Regions from separate parts of the Cupriavidus sp. WKF15 genome, predicted to be linked through region 2. Evidence: predicted binding sites of a transcription regulator. Region 2 holds the regulator's gene; each other region holds the start of a gene.
What was found. Region 2 encodes sigma-54, which starts transcription at its own class of promoters, with help from an activator protein. Its sites were predicted from a motif close to TGGCANGNAANCTGCTTT; they were not measured.
Positions count from the first base shown of each region.

Region 1: the regulator sigma-54 is predicted to act here: its motif matches at 1,776-1,793, upstream of CupriaWKF_RS26140 (ammonium transporter).
Region 3: the regulator sigma-54 is predicted to act here: its motif matches at 1,095-1,112, upstream of CupriaWKF_RS25880 (GTP cyclohydrolase II).

Region 1 covers NZ_CP119573.1:1,932,229-1,936,212, forward strand. The annotation lists gene CupriaWKF_RS26135 (mechanosensitive ion channel family protein) at 1-320, opposite strand, end outside; gene CupriaWKF_RS26140 (ammonium transporter) at 542-1,744, opposite strand; gene CupriaWKF_RS26145 (HU family DNA-binding protein) at 2,264-2,545, shown strand; gene CupriaWKF_RS26150 (acyl-CoA thioesterase) at 2,745-3,230, shown strand; gene CupriaWKF_RS26155 (CreA family protein) at 3,237-3,710, shown strand; gene CupriaWKF_RS26160 (class I adenylate-forming enzyme family protein) at 3,733-3,984, opposite strand, start outside.
Region 2 covers NZ_CP119572.1:405,866-409,849, reverse strand. The annotation lists gene lptA (lipopolysaccharide transport periplasmic protein LptA) at 1-167, shown strand, start outside; gene lptB (LPS export ABC transporter ATP-binding protein) at 212-997, shown strand; gene CupriaWKF_RS01970 (RNA polymerase factor sigma-54) at 1,098-2,576, shown strand; gene raiA (ribosome-associated translation inhibitor RaiA) at 2,626-2,979, shown strand; gene CupriaWKF_RS01960 (PTS sugar transporter subunit IIA) at 3,373-3,828, shown strand; gene hprK (HPr(Ser) kinase/phosphatase) at 3,903-3,984, shown strand, end outside.
Region 3 covers NZ_CP119573.1:1,876,286-1,880,269, forward strand. The annotation lists gene CupriaWKF_RS25875 (acyltransferase) at 1-895, shown strand, start outside; gene CupriaWKF_RS25880 (GTP cyclohydrolase II) at 1,172-2,410, shown strand; gene CupriaWKF_RS25885 (URC4/urg3 family protein) at 2,407-3,711, shown strand; gene upp (uracil phosphoribosyltransferase) at 3,831-3,984, shown strand, end outside.

The DNA.
Region 1 (3,984 bases), on a different replicon from region 2:
AGGCCCGACCAGGCCATGCCGATGGCCACGCCGGCCGCGGCGATCAGGGCCGCGAAGGTCGTGGTCTGGATGCCGAAGTAACCGAGGATGCCGATCACCAGGACTACGTTCAGCGCCACCGTCACGATCGAGCCGACGTAGCGCAGCAGGGTCGGATCCACCTGCTGCTTGCCCAGCGCATTCTGGACCATGCGTACCACCACATGGATCAGCCAGCGGCCGATGATCCAGAAGGCCAGCGCGGCCAGGATCTTGACGCCGAACTCCGTGGCATAGGCCACGACCACGGTCTGGAGCTTCTCCAACGTTGACGCATCCATCGGCATTCCCCTGGTCTGTTGGCCGGCCTGGTCTGTTGCCCGAAAAGGGCCGGCAAAAAAACGAAGAACTGCGAACGAAGAACTGCGAAGACTGTCCGGCAAATCTTGCACGCTGATGCGGCTCGAGAAGGCGGGCACGGCAATTATTGCCATGCCGTTCGGGGAAGTTCAAGAAAAGAATTGTCAGGAACGGCGCGAGCGCGCGCGTTCCTGCGGCGGACTTACCAGTTCGTTTCGCGTTCGGGCGTGGCCGAGATGCGATGCAGGGTCAGGTCGGCGCCGTTGTATTCGGCTTCCGCGTCGAGGCGGATGCCCACCAGCTTCTTGAGCGTGCCATATACGATCGTGCCACCCGTGACGGCGATCACGATGCCGAGCAGGGTCCCGATCAGCTGCGCACCCAGCGATACGCCGCCGATCCCGCCAAGCGCGTGCGAGCCGAAGATGCCGGCCGCAATGCCGCCCCAGGCGCCGCACAGCCCATGCAGCGGCCACACACCGAGTACATCGTCGATGTGCCATTTGTTCTGCGCGAGCGTGAACAGGTGGACGAACAGCACGCCAGCCACGGCGCCGGTGACCAGCGCGCCGAGCGGGTGCATCAGGTCGGACCCGGCGCAGACGGCGACCAGGCCTGCCAGCGGGCCGTTGTAGGCGAAGCCCGGATCGTTACGGCCAGCCCACCAGGCGGCCAGCGTGCCCCCGGCCATGGCCATCAGCGAATTGATGGCGACCAGGCCGCTGATCTTGTCCACGGTCTGGGCGCTCATGACATTGAAGCCGAACCAGCCGACCGCCAGTACCCATGCGCCCAGTGCCAGGAACGGAATGTTCGACGGCGGGTGCGCGCTGATGCGGCCATCCTTCTGGTAGCGGCCGCGGCGGGCGCCGAGCAGCAGCACCGCGGGCAGGGCAATCCAGCCGCCTACCGCGTGGACCACGACCGAACCGGCGAAATCATGGAATGGAGCGCCGGTCAGGCTCGTGATCCAGTCCTGGATGCCAAAGCGTTGATTCCAGGCAATGCCCTCGAAGAACGGGTAGACAAAGCCGACCAGGACGAATGTCGCCAGCAGTTGCGGATTGAAACGCGAACGTTCGGCAATGCCGCCCGAGATGATCGCGGGAATCGCGGCGGCAAATGTCGCCAGGAAAAAGAACTTGACCAGCTCATAACCGCTCTTTTGTGCGAGGGTGTCGGCGCCGGCCATGAATTGCACGCCATAGGCGACCGTATAGCCGATAAAGAAGTACGCGATGGTGGAAACCGCGAAGTCCACCAGAATCTTCACCAGTGCATTGACCTGGTTTTTCTTGCGTACCGTGCCCAGTTCCAGGAAGGCGAAGCCGGCGTGCATGGCCAGCACCATGATTGCGCCAAGCAGGATAAACATGGCGTCGGTGCCAGTCTTCCAATTGTCCATAGGTTCCTCATGCTCAAAATGGGAGCGTGGGTATGCAAAAAGCATTCCAGAATTGGCTGCATGCTGGTGCTAATTGCACCGTCATGGTGGAAATCGCACTGGATTGCCCTCAGGCGGCCCAAAGGTGAGGCGGCGGCTTTGGTGCCGTTGGCGCAAATCGGGGGCATTGGGCCGGTCGGCGCGCGCCATAATGACGCAACATGGCGTGTGGCATGAACCGTGACGGTGCATTGCACCATAGCGGTGAATGGCGGTTGGGGCGCCGCCGGGGTGCCAAATTCATCCGGCGGGCGGGCGCCACCGGCTTACGCGCTATGCAGAAATGTCGCGGGCAAAACGGGCGGAATAGAGGGTGAAATCTCCCGCTAACCGGCCTCAAGCAAGGATTTCCGGGTTTTTTCGTTGCATCGGTGCCACTGGGGATTGCCCAAGGCGCGAAGGGCAGATTAGACTGCGCCGATCGATGCAATGCCTGCTGGCAGATACATCGGTGACGACGACCAACAAGGGAAATCAGCCATGAATAAAGGTGAACTGGTATCGGCCATCGCCGCGGAAGCAGAACTGAGCAACGCCGCAGCCGAGCGTGCGCTCAACGCAGCGCTGGACAGTATCAAGAAGGCAGTGGCCAAGGGTGATTCGGTAACGCTGGTGGGGTTTGGCAGCTTCAGCTCGGGCAAACGCGCCGCGCGCACGGGTCGCAACCCGCGCACGGGCGAAACGATCAAGATTCCGGCCGCGAAGACCGTGAAGTTTTCCGCCGGGCAAGGTTTCAAGGACGCCGTGAACAAGAAGAAGTAAGCTGTCTGCGTCCGGATCAGCGAGAGAGCGGCCTGTCGGGCCGCTTTTTTATTGGTGCGCCGTTTGTCCGGTGCCGCCCGCGTGGCGCTGCGGCCATATCGTGGCGCAGACGGTGCCGCGGCAACGCCGGCGCGCCCCCCGCGCACCGGTTTACGGGTTACACTGCCGCGCCTCGGCCCCCGCAACCTGCATCACCATCATGAACGACCAGTCCCACCAGCTTTCCATGACCGTGCTGATGACGCCGGACATGGCCAACTTCTCCGGCAATGTGCACGGCGGCACCATCCTCAAGTACCTGGATATGGTTGCCTACGCCTGCGCGAGCCGCTATGCCGGCCGCTACGTGGTCACGCTGTCGGTGGACCAGGTGGTGTTCCGCCAGCCGATCCACGTCGGTGAGCTGGTGACCTTCCTGGCCTCGGTGAACTTCACCGGGCGCAGCTCCATGGAAATTGGCATCAAGGTGGTGACCGAGAATATCCGCAGCAAGCTGGTGCGCCACACCAACAGCTGCTATTTCACCATGGTGGCGGTCGACGACAACGGCGCGCCGGCCGAGGTGCCGCCGCTGGAGCCGCGCGACGAAGTCGAGCGCCAGCGCTTTGCCGCGGCCCAGCAGCGCCGCGCACTGCGCCAGGAAATGGAAAAGCGGCACGACGCCATCAAGGTGACGGGGAGCTGACCGGCCATGGCTCGCACGCTTTGCCTGCTTGCCGGCGCCTGCCTGGCGGTGGCCGGCGTCCCGGCGCCGGCCGAGGAAATCGGCAGCGTCAACACCAATTTCCGCATGACCGGCTCGGACAAGGTGGTCATCGAAGCGTATGACGACCCGATGGTGCAGGGCGTGACCTGCTACGTGTCACGCGCCCGTACAGGCGGTATCAAGGGGTCGCTGGGCATGGCGGAAGACCCGCCGGAGGCGTCGATCGCGTGCCGGCAGGTGGGGCCGATCTCGTTCAAGGGGCCCCTGCGGCAACAGGATGACGTGTTCTCGGAACGCATGTCGATCCTGTTCAAGACCTTGCATGTGATCCGCGCCGTCGACCGCAAGCGTAATACGCTGGTCTACCTGACATACTCCGACCGCATTGTCAGCGGCAGTCCGCAGAACAGTGTGACGGCCGTGCCGGTGCCGGGCGGCACCGCCATTCCGGTCAAATAAGCGGTCGGCCGCCCGGCTCGGGTCATGTGCCCGGCCCGAACAGCTTGCGCAGGTTTGACTTCAGGATCTTGCCATTCGCGTTGCGCGGCAGCAGGTCGGGCAGCACGATGATCCGTACCGGCACCTTGAACGCCGCCAGCCGCTGCGCGACAAAACCGCGCAGTTCGTCTTCGGTGGCCTGCATGCCGGGCTTGAGGCTGACCACGGCGCCCGGTTCCTCGCCCAGCACCTTGTGCGGGATGCCGACCAGGGCGGCATCCATCACCGCCGGATG
Region 2 (3,984 bases):
GCCGCAACGAGTTCTACACAGCTGCCGGCGGCGGTGACAACACCTCGGCCGGCAACCCGTCGGGACGCGTGCGCGCAGTGCTCTCGCCGCGCCAGCAAGCTAGCGGTGCGGCCGCCGCCCCGCCACTCGACCTGAAGCCGGCGCCCGCGCCGTCCAGCAAGCCCTGAATTACGCGCCCGAGCGCACCACCGCCACCATGATCGATACCGCAATGCTCGCCCCCACGTCCGCTTCCGCCGCCAACGACGGCCGTGCCGACAGCAGCACGATGGTCGTGCGCCACCTGAAGAAGCGCTACGGGTCGCGCACGGTGGTGAAGGACGTGTCGCTCGACGTGAAAAGCGGCGAGGTCGTGGGCCTGCTCGGTCCGAACGGCGCGGGCAAGACCACGTCGTTCTACATGATCGTGGGCCTGGTGGCGCTGGACGAGGGCGATATCGTGCTCGACGGCAAGCACATCAGCGGCCTGGCCATCCACGAGCGTGCGCGCATGGGCCTGTCCTACCTGCCGCAGGAAGCTTCGGTGTTCCGCAAGCTCAATGTGGAAGAGAACATCCGCGCGGTGCTGGAGCTCCAGCTCGAAAACGGCAAGGCGCTGCCCAAGGCCGAGATCGACCGCCGCCTCGATACGCTGCTCGACGACCTGCAGATCGCCCACCTGCGCAACAATCCCGCGCTGTCGCTGTCGGGCGGTGAGCGCCGCCGTGTGGAAATCGCGCGCGCGCTGGCATCGTCGCCGCGCTTCATCCTGCTCGACGAGCCATTTGCCGGCGTGGACCCGATCGCGGTCGGCGAGATCCAGCGCATCGTCAGCTTCCTCAAGGCACGCAACATCGGCGTGCTGATCACCGACCACAATGTGCGCGAAACGCTCGGCATCTGCGACCACGCGTATATCATCAGCGAAGGCACCGTACTCGCAGCGGGCCAGCCCGAAGACATCATCGCCAACGAGTCGGTGCGTCGCGTCTATCTGGGCGAGAACTTCCGCATGTGAAGCCGGGGCAGAAACTGTCCCCTTGGCAGAGACGATCAGGCAGCATCAGCGATAGCAATTTCCGTTCCAACAACGGGAAGATGCGCATAGAATAGGTCGCATGAAACCGTCGCTACAGCTCCGCCTCTCCCAGCATCTTGCCCTCACGCCGCAATTGCAGCAGTCGATCCGGCTGCTGCAGCTTTCCACGCTGGAACTGCAGCAGGAAGTCGAGCAGGCCCTGACCGAAAACCCGCTGCTCGAGCGCGAGAACGACTGGATCGAAAGCCCGCTGCGCGTGGCTGCGGACGGCTCGGTCAATCTGCAGAGCGCACCGGCACCCGCACCAGCGGAACCGCAGGGCAATGGCGAAGCAAACGCCAACGGCGCGGGCGCAGATGAAGAAGGCTACAGTGACAGCGGTGGCGACGATTACGGCAGCGACTGGAGCCTGGACGATTTCGCGCGGCGCCCGCAGGGCGATGACGACGAGAAGACGCCCATGCAGTTGCGCGATGCCGAGCCCACCCTGCGCGAACACCTGATGGAACAGCTCGCGCCGCTGAAGATCTCTACACGTGACAAGGGGCTCGCGATCTTCCTGATCGAATCGCTCGACGACGACGGCTACCTGAGCGCGTCGCTAGAGGAGATCTGCGCCGAGCTGCCCGAGGAACTCGAATTCGAGGTCGAGGAAGTGCAGGCCATACTCGCGCTGCTGCAAAGCTTCGACCCGCCCGGCGTAGGCGCGCGCAATGCCGCCGAATGCCTGACCCTGCAGCTGCGCCGGCTGCAGCACCCGCAGCGCGAGCTGGCATTGTCGATCGTCAACCATCACCTGGAACTGCTTGCCGTGCGCGACTACACGCGGTTGAAAAAAGCACTGCAGGTGGACGAAGCGGCGCTCAAGGCCGCCCACGAATTGATCCGCTCGCTCGCGCCATATCCGGGCCACGCGTACAGCCGCCCCGAAGCCGACTTCGTGGTGCCGGACGTGTTCGTGCGCAAGGGCGGCGGCGGATGGATCGCGCAGCTCAACCCGGACGTGATGCCGCGCCTGCGCATCAACGATATGTATGCGCAGATCCTGCGCGGAGCCAAGGGAGAGTCCGGCGCGGCCGGCCTGCAGCAGAAGCTGCAGGAAGCGCGCTGGCTGATCAAGAATATCCAGCAAAGGTTCGACACGATCCTGCGAGTTTCGCAGGCAATTGTCGAACGTCAGAAGAACTTTTTCACGCATGGCGAAATCGCGATGCGCCCCTTGGTTTTGCGGGAGATTGCCGATACACTGGGATTACACGAGTCAACCATATCCCGGGTGACGACTAATAAATACATGGCAACGCCAATGGGTACTTTCGAACTGAAGTACTTTTTCGGCAGCCACGTGTCCACCGAAACTGGTGGCGCGGCTTCATCAACGGCCATCCGCGCCTTGATCAAGCAACTTATAGGAGCCGAAGACCCGAGGAGTCCTCTTTCCGACAGCCGAATTGCCGAATTGCTGGGTGAACAAGGCTTCGTCGTCGCGCGCCGTACCGTCGCCAAGTATCGCGAAGCCCTGAAGATCCCTGCTGTCAATCTCCGCAAGACTTTGTAGCCGAGTTGCACCGCCTGCCTGGTGCAGCTCTTTCAGAAGGAGAAGCGCTATGAACTTCAAGATCAGTGGACACCACCTGGACATCACGCCCCCTCTGCGTGAGTACGTGGAAACGAAGCTGGAGCGTATCGTCAGGCATTTCGATCAAGTCATTGGCGTCAGCGTGCTACTCTCAGTCGACAATCACAAGGAAAAGGACAGGCGGCAGTACGCGGAAATCAATCTGCACCTCCGGGGCAAGGACATCTTTGTCGAAGCCCACCACGAAGACCTGTATGCGGCCATCGACGCACTCGTCGACAAGCTGGACCGCCAGGTGATTCGCTACAAGGACCGCGTGCAAGGCCACGACCGCGAAGCGGTCAAGTACCAGATGGCCGAGTCACAATTACAGCAGCAATGATCATGCCTGCCAGTCGTTAGGCTGGCCCTCAAAAAGGGACTGATAAAAGCAAGCCGCGCCATGTAGCGCGGCTTTTTTGCATCCGCGGCCACAGCCTTGCCCGGGCCGCTGGCACAAGTGTTCGCAACTGGCGCCGCACGGTGTATGCTCTCCAAGACATAGCCGGTGGCGACTCCGGTGCGCCCGCCCTACCCTGGTGCGGCGGCACCAGCACGGGCCGGGACCTACAGGGACCGGCGCTGCATTGCACAAGAACAGGGGAGACGCTGCTCTATAATGGCCGAACTAATGGCCGAACGCCTGGCAAACCATGGCCTCGCCGCAATCCGGCCCTGCTTCGTTTCCGGGCTGAGCAGTCCGATCTGCCTGCTAACTGAAATCCTCGCATCGCCCATGAATCGTTTGGCCAAACTGCTGCCACCCGGCAACATCAAACTCGACGTCAGCGTCACCAGCAAGAAGCGTGTCTTCGAGCAAGCCGGGCTCCTGTTCGAGAACAATCATGGCGTGGCGCGGGCGACCGTGACCGACAACCTGTTCGCGCGCGAGTCGCTGGGTTCAACCGGCCTGGGCGCGGGCGTGGCCATTCCGCATGGACGCATCAAGGGTCTGAAGCAACCGCTGGCTGCCTTCATGCGGCTGGCGGAGCCGATTCCGTTCGAATCGCCGGACGGCAAGCCGGTCTCGCTGCTGATCTTCTTGCTGGTGCCGGAACAGGCCACGCAGCAGCACCTCGAAATCCTTTCCGAAATTGCCCAGCTGCTATCGGATCGCGACATGCGCGAAGGCCTGGCAACGCTGGCCACGCCGGACGCGGTTCACGAACTCCTGACGCAGTGGCATCCCTGATCCTCCCCCTGGGCTGGCAACAGACCGGACAACCGTAAAGTCCGGCACGGTCCCCGCTCCGAAAGTCATACCGCATGGAACTCACCGGCGTCACCTCCCAGTCGATCTTCGACGACAACGCAGCCGACATCAAACTCTCGTGGGTGGCTGGCCTGG
Region 3 (3,984 bases), on a different replicon from region 2:
CCTGGCGGCACGCAGCCTTGCGCCCGAGGGACGGCTGACTCTCCGGCAGCATCCGCTGGCAGCGGTCTGGCGCCGCTACCAGAAGCTGGTCACGCCTTATGCCGCGGCGATATTGCTGAGCATCGCGGGCGCGGCCATCGCGCGTACCTGGATGGTCCACGAGTCGATTCCCGCGCCGCCGCACCTGATGCAATTCCTTGCCCATGTGCTGCTGCTGCATAACGTGCTGGATGTCGATGCCTTGTCCGCAGGAGTCTGGTATGTGGCGATCGACCTGCAGTTGTTTGCCCTGCTGGTGACGGCGCTATGGCTGGCGCGCGGGGTTTCGGGCCAGGGTGCGCAAGCGGGCGTCGTGCTGGTGTCGGCGCTGGCGGTGGCATCGCTGTTCTGGTTCAACCGCGATGCCGGATGGGACATCTGGGCGGTGTACTTCTTCGGCGCCTATGGCATGGGCACGCTGGCTTACTGGGCGTCCAACGCCGACCGCTCGGCCATTCCGCTGCTGCTGCTTGGGGCGCTCGGGCTGGCAGCGCTGATCGTCGATTTCCGGCTGCGGATCGCCGTCGCGCTGGCGACGGCCCTGCTGCTGGCGGTGGCCAGGCGCGGGGGCTGGCTCGAAAGCTGGCCGCGCGCGGCGGTGGTGGGCTTCTTCGGCCGCATCTCTTATTCCGTGTTCCTGGTGCATTTCCCGGTCTGCCTCATCGTGAACGCGGTGGTGTCGCACTTCGCGCCGGGCAGCCCGGTGCTCAATGCAATGGGCATGGTGTTCGCCTGGCTGGCGAGCAATGTTGCCGGGACCTTGTTCCACCGCTACGTAGAAAGCACCAACCCGTTCGCCGCGTTGCGAGCACTGCTGGCAGGCGGGCGCCGCAGCGCAGGGGAATCAACGACGTAAGCGAATCCGGGCCGCCCGAGCGTGCAATCCGGCGCAAAGCGGCTGAGGACATGAGCGGCACGTGGCCAACCCGGCCCGTGCCGCTTTTTCGTGGTGCGCATGCACCACGAGCGCCAGAGGCGTGCGACGCCTCAGTGCAAATGGGGCGCCGTTGCCTCCGTGCGACGACCCACATGGCCCGGAAATGGGCATTGGGCGATGGCACAGAGATTGCCTAGTATGGAATCGTAAACCTGACCGTTTGGTCAGGATTCCATCACGGAATCGAGGGCTCTCATGTCCGACCATATCGTCCTGACTTCGCACGCGCGCCGCGACAAACCGGCCGAGCCGATCCACTGGGGGGCGCCCACGGCCGCGGAACGCGGGCCGGTGATCGCCAGCCTGACGGACCCGGAGCGACGCAATGTGATCGGTACGCATTCGGGCGCCTATGCCATCTACCGGGCCCTCGCTGTGGCCTCGGGCCGCTTGCAGCGCGACCATCGTCCGGACCTGACCGATACCGCGCCGGCCGAAGCGATCGGCCCGCATCCGCAGTGGGCGGACCCGGACAAGATTGTCTCGCTCGACCCGTGGGGCCATCTCGTTTCCAGCGCATTTGCCGACCGCATCGCCGCAGGCGTGGACATCCGCCCGACCATTGCCGTGACGCGGGCGCATATCAACATGCCCGAACTGGCCGCCGCGATTGCCGCGGGACGGCTCAGGCCGGACGGCGACATTCTCCATGCCAACGGCGACGTGCGGGTCACCAAGGCCGCGGTGGACCCGGTCTGGTACCTGCCCGGGCTCGCGCGCCGTTTCGAGATCAAGGAAACCGCGCTGCGCCGCAGCCTGTTCGAGCAGACCAGCGGCATGTTCCCGGAGCTGGTGACGCGGCCCGACCTGAAAGTCTTCCTGCCGCCGATCGGCGGCATGACGCTATATTTCTTTGGCGATGTCGCCAAGCTGGGCCAGCCGGACACGCGCGTGGCCTGCCGCGTGCATGACGAGTGCAACGGCTCGGACGTATTCGGCTCCGACATCTGCACCTGCCGGCCCTACCTCGCGCACGGCATCGAAGTCTGCATCGAGATGGCGCAGCAGGGCGGCGTAGGCCTGGTGGTCTATAACCGGAAGGAAGGACGCGCGCTGGGCGAGGTCACCAAGTTCCTGGTCTACAACGCCCGCAAGCGCCAGGTGGGCGGCGACCGCGCCGAGACCTACTTCGCCCGCACGGAATGCGTGGCCGGCGTGCAGGACATGCGCTTCCAGGAACTGATGCCGGATGTCTTCCACTGGCTGGGCATCCGGCGCATCGACCGCTGGGCGTCGATGAGCAATATGAAGCACGGTGCGCTGGTGGCCCAGGGCATCGAGGTGGTCGAGCAGGTGGCCATACCTGAAGAACTGATTCCGGCGGATGCGCGCGTGGAAATCGACGCCAAGGTGGCGGCCGGCTATTTCACGCGCTACACGCCGCCTGACGCCGACGAACTCGCCCTGGCAAAGGGCAGGGGGTTGAACGAATGAGCACGTATCCCGAAGCGGACCGGCCCGGCGGGCCGGACCAAGGCCTCGGCAGCGGTTGGTACAGTCCGGTGCCGGCGGGGCACCCGGCCGCGGCGCTGCTTTGTGCCGAAGCGGTGCGCACGCATTGCGCGGCGATCACGGAACATGTGGCGGCCGGTCAGTCTGAACTGTTCACCTGGCATCCCGATCGCGTGCATGCCATTGCCGACTACGTGGCCAGCACCATCCGCCAGCGCTACCCCGATCTGCGGGTGCCGTACCACAGCCGCTGGCGCCATTTCGAAAGCGGCGGCTCCGGCGAGCGGCTCGACCGCTGGCAGATCCTGTGCGAGCGCGCCGCGCTGAGCGGCCCCGAGCACCGCGAGGACCGCGCACGCATCGGCATCGACCTGGTCATTCCCAGCGTCCTGCTGGATGCCGGAGCCGGGCCCGACTGGCGCTACCGCGATCCGGCCAGCGACCTGATCCTGACCCGCTCCGAAGGGCTCGGCGTGGCCAGCTTCGACCTGTTCGCGCGCGGTGGCTTTTCGGCCGAGCCGGGCAATCCGCTGCGTGCCGATGCCGAACGCCTGTTGCGCATCGATGCGTCCAGCATTGCCACGGCGTTCCAGGTGGCGCAGCACAATCCGCTGGTCGGCCTGGAGGGGCGCGCCGGGCTGCTGCGCCGGCTGGGCGAAGTCATGCAGGCCACGCCGGCCGTGTTCGGCTCGCCGGCGCGGCTCGGCAACCTGTTCGACTACCTGAAGGCCAATGCGGTCGATGACCGCATCGACGCGAGCTTCATCCTGAAGACGCTGCTGGTGGCGCTGGGGCCGGTGTGGCCGGGGCGGGTCGTGCTCGACGGCATCTCGCTCGGCGATACCTGGCGCCACCCGGCGGCTCCCGGCGGGCTGGTGCCGTTCCACAAGCTGACCCAGTGGCTGACGTATTCGCTGCTGGAGCCGCTCGAGGATGCCGGGCTGATCGTTACCGGACTGGATGCGCTGACCGGGCTGCCCGAGTACCGCAACGGCGGCCTGCTGTTCGATTTCGAGCTGATGGTGCCGCGCGACGCGGGGTTTGCACAGGTGGTGCACGAGGTGCACGAGCCCGTCATCGTCGAATGGCGCGCGCTGACGGTGACCGGGCTGGACCTGGTGGCCGACGGCGTGCGCCAGGCGCTCGGATTGAGCGAGACGGCGTTTCCGCTGGCGCGCGTGCTCGAAGGCGGCACCTGGGCCGCGGGGCGGCGGATTGCCGCCAAGCGCAGGGCCGGCGGGCCGCCGCCATTCGCGATCCACAGCGACGGCACGGTGTTCTGAGCGCCGCGAACGCGCAGTCTTACGCTTGCCCGCCGGCCGACGCCGACCGGCGGTGCAATCCCTGATTTCCACGCTAGCCCGATTCAGTCCGATTGCATAGGAGCGTCACCATGAACGACATGTCTGCCGTCCCCGTGGCACCGGCCGCAGCCGCCAATGCCCCGGTTGCCGCCGCCTCCGTGCTGGTGGTGGACCACCCGCTGGTCCAGCACAAGGTCACGCTGGCGCGCAGCGAGGAGACCACCACCGACAACTTCCGCCGGCTCGTGCGCG